Regions from separate parts of the uncultured Planococcus sp. genome, predicted to be linked through region 2. Evidence: predicted binding sites of a transcription regulator. Region 2 holds the regulator's gene; each other region holds the start of a gene.

Region 1 (2,276 bases), on a different contig from region 2:
CGCTTGGCTGATATGCTCTTCGAATTCATCGAATGTCAACGGGCGGTTATCCATAGCCGAAGGCAGTCTGAAGCCGTAATCGACCAACACTTTTTTCCTTGCCTGGTCACCATTGAACATTCCGCGCACCTGCGGCAATGTCACATGGCTCTCATCTACGACCAACAGAAAGTCCTCCGGGAAATAATCGATCAATGTATAGGGTTGGGCACCCGCCGGACGAAGCGTCAAATGGCGGGAATAGTTTTCGATGCCGGAGCAGAAGCCCATTTCCCGCATCATCTCCAGATCATAACGCGTGCGCTGTTCGAGGCGCTGCGCTTCCAGCAATTTGTCTTCCGCACGCATTTCCTTCAGGCGCGCTTCCAATTCTTCTTCGATATTGGCAATCGCTTTGATCATTTTGTCTTCGCGTGTAACGAAGTGGGATGCCGGGAAGATGGCAACATGTTCGCGTTCACCGATGATTTCACCAGTCAAGGCATCCACTTCACGGATACGGTCGATTTCATCGCCGAAAAATTCGACGCGCAAGCATCTTTCATCGCGTGATGCCGGGAAAATTTCAACCACATCTCCGCGAACCCGGAACGTACCGCGAATAAAATTGATGTCGTTGCGCTCATATTGAACATCCACTAACTTTCTCAACAGCTGATTGCGCTCAATCTCCATTCCTTTGCGAAGGGAAACGACCAGTTCACGGTATTCCTTCGGAGAACCGAGTCCGTAGATGCAGGAAACGGATGCAATGACGATGACATCGTCCCGCTCAAACAAAGAACTCGTAGCGGAGTGCCGCAGCTTATCGATTTCATCATTGATGCTGGCATCTTTTTCGATAAAGGTATCCGATTGGGGCACATAGGCTTCCGGTTGATAATAATCGTAATAACTGACAAAATACTCAACTGCGTTATCAGGAAAGAACTCCTTGAATTCGCTGTAGAGCTGGCCTGCCAGTGTTTTATTGTGGGCCATGACGAGTGTCGGCTTTTTCACTTGTTGGATGACATTCGACATCGTGTAGGTTTTACCTGTACCTGTAGCTCCCAGCAATGTCTGGCAGCGCTTGCCGTTGATGATGCCCTGCGTCAGTTCGGCAATAGCTTGAGGCTGATCGCCGGCCGGTTCATAAGGTGCTTGAAGATTAAATTCCTGTTTCATGTTAAGACGCCCTTCCGTTATTTCATTACTTCTACTTTACCATATGCCCTAAAAAACCACTAACAAAAAGCGAACGTATGTTTTTTATAGGAAGATAAATAAAAAATACGCACTACAGAAGGTTTACGTGGAACGGAAAATTACAGTAGAAAACAAGAAGAACCTGAATCTGATCCAAAAAATTTTCCATTATCGCTGGCAGACAAAAAAAAAGGAGAGTCAGATTAAATCCGACTCCCCTTTCACCGGCTATTTCAAGACAGCCATTTATTCAGTTTCTTCGTGCTTTAAAGTTTGTAGTTGGGCAGCATATATGGTGAATGCTTTTTGGTCATGATTATCCAGGGCTTCGTCGATAAGGGTCATAAGCTGTGCTTCCTGCTGAGAACGGTGTACATGCTTTAAGAACAGATCTAGATAAATATCGTTCAGCAGTTTTTCCGCTTCCGTGATTTTTTTTGTTTGAGCCATAGCTTTCATGAAATCAGCATAAGAATAATAGTTTTCCATTCTTCCTCACCCCGAATGCTTTTCATTAGTATACATTAGCGGTGTAGAATAAATCAAGATTTATTTGAAAATTCCGATGAAATAGAAAAAATTTTATTTTCAATCTAATGAGCATTGCGAAATTTCCATTTTTTATTATAATAAGGTATGTAAAGTAAATTAAGGGGGTTATTTATCATGAGCAAAAAGAATCATAGACCATTCTCGTATACCATCTGTGCAAATACGTATGCTCTTTTACCCTACACGGATGGCCACCGCACATGGATGCGAGTGATTGAAGACCGCAGCGAGATTGTGGTTGAAGAAGCGGTTTATAAAACGGTGACCACTTCCTGCCGTTTCTATCGCGCTTCACTTGAAAGTGCTACACTCTATGCCCAAAAAGCAGTCGGCGTAAAACATAAGCCCCCTATTATTATCGGCGAGTATTACGGCAACCCACTGATTTTCTTCCCGACCCACTCTCCAAAGAACAAGGAATGTGTCTGGTTCAATTATGACGCCGTCGACCTGATCGAAAGTGACAGCAGCGGCAAAGGCAGTATCATTTATCTGAGCAACAGCGAAACGGTTTATTTGGATGTGTCGCCCATCGC
Region 2 (2,276 bases):
ACGAAGACAAAGTAAATAGATAGAAGGAGGCCATTGCTATGAAGTCGTTTCAAGTAGAATTTAATTTTGATGAGGGAAATACATTTATTCATAACGTCCAGGCAGTAGATAAAGAGTCGGCATTAAGCAAAATCCCTTCCAATGGTACTTATGAAATTTCCGATCCGGAAACGGGTAATATTTATCGCATCACCATCAATTTGGTTAAATATATAAAAGTCAGCGAATTGTAGAAGATTTCTTTTCTATAAGCCGCGCGGTAGGTGCTGCTTATGCAGCATCTTTTTTTGAGCTGAAAAGTAACTGTAAATCGAATTATGGAGGGATACGATGAAATACGAAGGTTCCAGTGCATACGAAGAAAAGGATTTTTTAGAAAGTTTCCTGCAAAGAAGAAATCGGCTTGAAAGTCCTAACAACAGCATTGAAAAGCCGGTCATCTATGAACTGCTGGGAGTATTTCAGAATAAGCGGGTATTGGATCTGGGGTGCGGAGATGCCTTGTTCGGAAAAGAGCTGCTGGAGTCTGGAGCTCTGCACTATCATGGGGTGGAAGGGTCGGAACAAATGTGCAGATTGGCATCGGTAAATTTAACAGGGCTAGATGCACAGATCACGAAGTCCACGATGGAAGGGTTCGACTTTCCGGAAAGTGAATATGATATCATCGCTTCCCGTTTAGCGATGCATTACTTGCCTGAAGTGGATCAGGTATTCCGAAACATCCATATGTCGTTAAAAGACAACGGGAGATTTGTGTTCAGTGTCCAGCATCCGTTGACGACTTCTTCTTTTGAAAGCAAAAAAAACGGTGATAAAAGAGGCAGTTGGATTGTAGATGAATATTTCGATGAAGGGGTGCGGCAGGAGCCATGGATCGATAAAATAGTGGTGAAACATCATCGAACCATCGAAAGTTATTTCTCGGCACTGACAAAAGCAGGATTTACAGTTACTGGTCTGCAGGAAGGGAAGCCGAAACCTCAATATTTCGAAGAGGAACAGGAGTACATCAGGAGAAAAAGAATTCCTGTAGTTTTAGCGTTCAGCTGCATGAAACGGTAAATCGGAAGTCAAGTCTACATAATAAAAATACAAAAAACCACCGGGGAATTTTCCCGGTGGTTTTTTGTTTAATGGATTTGGCGATAAACTCCAACGACTTTACCGAGAATCGAAACTTGATCCACAATGATTGGATCCATCGATGAATTCTCCGGCTGAAGGCGGAAGTAACTATCTTCGCGGAAGAAACGTTTGACTGTTGCTTCGTCTTCTGCAGTCATCGCGACAACAATATCTCCGTTATTAGCAGTTTGCTGCTGCTTCACAATGACATAATCACCATTTAAAATTCCGGCTTCAATCATACTTTCACCCATGATTTCCAGCATGAAGATGTGATCATCTTCTGTGCCATAGCTTTGGGGAAGAGGGAAGTATTCTTCTACATTTTCAATTGCCGTAATCGGGATACCGGCAGTTACCTTACCGATTAACGGTACATGTAATACAGGACTTTTATCAATAAGCGCTTCATCAGTGCTGATAACTTCAATTGCTCTGGGTTTTGTTGGGTCGCGACGGATCAGGCCTTTGCTTTCAAGGCGAGCCAGATGGCCATGTACGGTCGAACTGGATGCCAGACCGACTGCCTCCCCGATTTCACGCACGGATGGCGGATAGCCTTTTAAGCGGACTTCTTCTTTTATAAACGACAATATGTCTTCTTGGCGTTTGGATACTTTTTTCAACAGTTTCACCTCATTTGAGTAATACTACTTGATTTCTACCAATAGTATACCAACTCGGGCAGTGAAATGCAAACATAGGTTCGAATATTATTCTTGACAAAAACACCTGTTCGCATTAATATGAGAACATACATTCCGAACACTCATTCCCAGGAGGCGATTTATTTGACGATCATCCGACAAAATTCTTACTTAATCTTGTTTTTTGCTTTAATTATGGTGTTTACTTTTTATGCGATCCTGTCCCATAATACAAACAGTGCACAAATGAGCCAAGTTGAAATAGAAGAAGGCGACACACTCTGGACATTAGCTGAATCGTTCAGTGGCACAACCCCCCATCATGAATGGATAGAAGAGATTATGAAAGAGAATAACCTTTCAACTTCTAAAATCATCGCCGGGCAATTACTCAAGATTCCCAGTGATCATTTAAGATTTGCTCCTGATGAGACCAGTAAATTTGCAGGTGATGCTGAATGAAGAAAAACGCATTAATTTATTGCCGTGTCAGCACGACCA
Region 3 (2,276 bases), on a different contig from region 2:
TTTCTGAGAAAGGAAAAGTTTAAAGAGGTAGTTGAAGCTTTTTGTTCTATAGAAATCAATGTTAAAAAATTGCAAAAGAATGTTACACTATATGGGTTTCAACTCTGACGAAAAAGATATTATTATGATTTTTCACCTACATAATATCATATTTTTGATAATTCATATATATTTATTTTAAATAATCAGAAATTTTAGTTTATTTTATTCAATCTTCTCTGTTTTTTAAAGCCTTTTAAGTTCTTTCCTGATTAGGAAGTGCCAAGTAGTTATGGAAGACGTAACATTTGAAAGACACCCTGTCGTTTTAAAAAAATTCAAGAGAACGATAGGAAGTTTTCGGGTAAGAAATTTTCTAATGCCGATATAGAGACAACGTGAATCTTTAGAGTGGAGGATGAAAAAAGCGACCGACAGGTCGCTTAATACGTAACTATGACTAACTAGATTAATTTCTTTCTAAGGACCTTTCCCCAATGCGCTTCTTCATGTGCAGGGAATTGGTTTGAAAAATACGGTGAATCGAGTCTTTTACTTAACCCTGATGACTTGGGAAACAAACATAATATTCATTAGAAAAATTTAGAACTGGCTGTTTTTTCTTCACTCTAAAAATTGATTAATTGCTCACTAATGACAAGATAACCATTGTTCTCTTGGTTTTACTCGAAGATAACTGACTCTAAATATCTTCAATCAATTAACCAGATACCGATCAGCTCGTTTATCGGCAGCCGGTGCAATCCTTCAGGATCTTCATAAACAATTAATCGGTTCTTTGCGTTTAATTCCCGAATAGTTCCAATGTGATAATGAAACTTCTTCTCCTTCCACGACTTCATCTTTACCTGGCACTTGCGTTGTGCGGCCAATACCAGTTCTTCCTGCAACAACTGCAGGTCAGTTTCATCCAAGTCCGGCTTCGCATCGTGCTTATCCTCTTCGTACCAGGCTCGTATCATTTCCACATGCTCGGTCAACATCATTCCCTGCCACTTGATAATCCCGCGGTCCTTAATGTCCCCTACCTGTTTCAGGTATTTATTCTTCTTCATTTTTGACCACCTCCTCATTATTATAAGAACATACGTTCTTATAATAACACTTAAATACGGTAGGCAATCCTTTTTGGGAAAATAAAAAAAGCCCTCTACCGCTTAAGGTGGAGGGCTTCTCACTACTGTTTATTCTTTAACTTCTCAATGAGATCTGAAACGTCTTTTTTGCGCGTATCCGTTTCTTCTTGCAACACAGACGCTTCTTTAAAGGAGCCATCCGGATTCCATTCCACGTCGAGAATGTCGCCTTCTTTGGCATAGCTTTCCAGCTTGGAACGTTCGATCAGCTCCTGGTGGGATTCATTTCCCTTTTCCACCAGAACGGCAAACTCCTCGTCGTATCGATCTAATGTGTACTTAGTTGACTTCATGGATCAGCACTCCTTTGGAATCATAGAGTTTCGCCGGATCCCCACTGTTCAACCACATGTTGGCCGTGGTCCACTTCAAGTAGTTGCCCCCTGATTTCGCATTCGGTCCACTGGTGACATGGACATTCGCTCCTGCTTTTAGCGTGTAGGTCGGGAACGTGAAGGACTGGTTTCCTTGCACGGAAACAAGTTTCCAGCCAGCCATTGCCACATCGGTCGTTCCAACGTTTTGAATCGAGACGATTTCAGTTGACAGGTCTTTCTTCACGATCTGTAGCTTGCCTGTGGTGCCGGCTGGTGGCGGAGTCGTTACCGGTGGTTTTGTGACCGGAGGTGTCCAAGCCTTGGCACTTACACTGTGAGCCTGGCCATTGGTTGTCACGGTCACATCACCGGAAACAGCTGTGGAATAGATTTTCGACTTTACATTTGTTAGACGAGAAACAACTTCTTTATGCGGGTGACCGTAAGAATTGTCCTTTCCATAAGAAAGAACGGTCCCCACCGGGTAAACTTCATTGATGAAGTTGGCCGATGAACTGGTGTTGGATCCATGATGTCCCGCTTTCAAATACGTGCTCTTCAAATCATATTTTGGCAACATCGTATTTTCGATGGCAACATCTGCATCGCCTGTCAATAAGAAGCTCACTTTGCCGTATTTGGCTTTCAAGACAATCGATGCATCGTTGTTGTCACTTGCTTGTGAGTCCACATTCAGCACTTGTACACCTAAGACACTGTCGAATGGCAGTTTCTGGCCAACTTTCGGCACTTCAAACGCAATGTTCTTGGCATCAATTAACTGAAGCAACTCATAATACGTATCGGTCGTATGCACTTTCCC

The links. Region 2 encodes LexA, which represses DNA repair genes until DNA is damaged. Its sites were predicted from a motif close to CGAACATATGTTCG; they were not measured.
Region 1: the regulator LexA is predicted to act here: its motif matches at 1,238-1,251, upstream of uvrB (excinuclease ABC subunit UvrB).
Region 3: the regulator LexA is predicted to act here: its motif matches at 1,081-1,094, upstream of Q0785_RS12035 (YolD-like family protein).

Annotation. Positions count from the first base shown of each region.
Region 1 covers NZ_CANMXD010000011.1:114,024-116,299, forward strand. The annotation lists gene uvrB (excinuclease ABC subunit UvrB) at 1-1,167, opposite strand, end outside; gene Q0785_RS15965 (IDEAL domain-containing protein) at 1,435-1,677, opposite strand; gene Q0785_RS15970 (competence protein ComK) at 1,855-2,276, shown strand, end outside.
Region 2 covers NZ_CANMXD010000004.1:311,737-314,012, reverse strand. The annotation lists gene Q0785_RS08180 (hypothetical protein) at 39-233, shown strand; gene Q0785_RS08175 (class I SAM-dependent methyltransferase) at 331-1,065, shown strand; gene lexA (transcriptional repressor LexA) at 1,134-1,754, opposite strand; gene Q0785_RS08165 (LysM peptidoglycan-binding domain-containing protein) at 1,920-2,237, shown strand; gene Q0785_RS08160 (recombinase family protein) at 2,234-2,276, shown strand, end outside.
Region 3 covers NZ_CANMXD010000007.1:144,372-146,647, forward strand. The annotation lists gene Q0785_RS12035 (YolD-like family protein) at 693-1,055, opposite strand; gene Q0785_RS12040 (DUF3006 domain-containing protein) at 1,178-1,429, opposite strand; gene Q0785_RS12045 (S-layer homology domain-containing protein) at 1,416-2,276, opposite strand, start outside.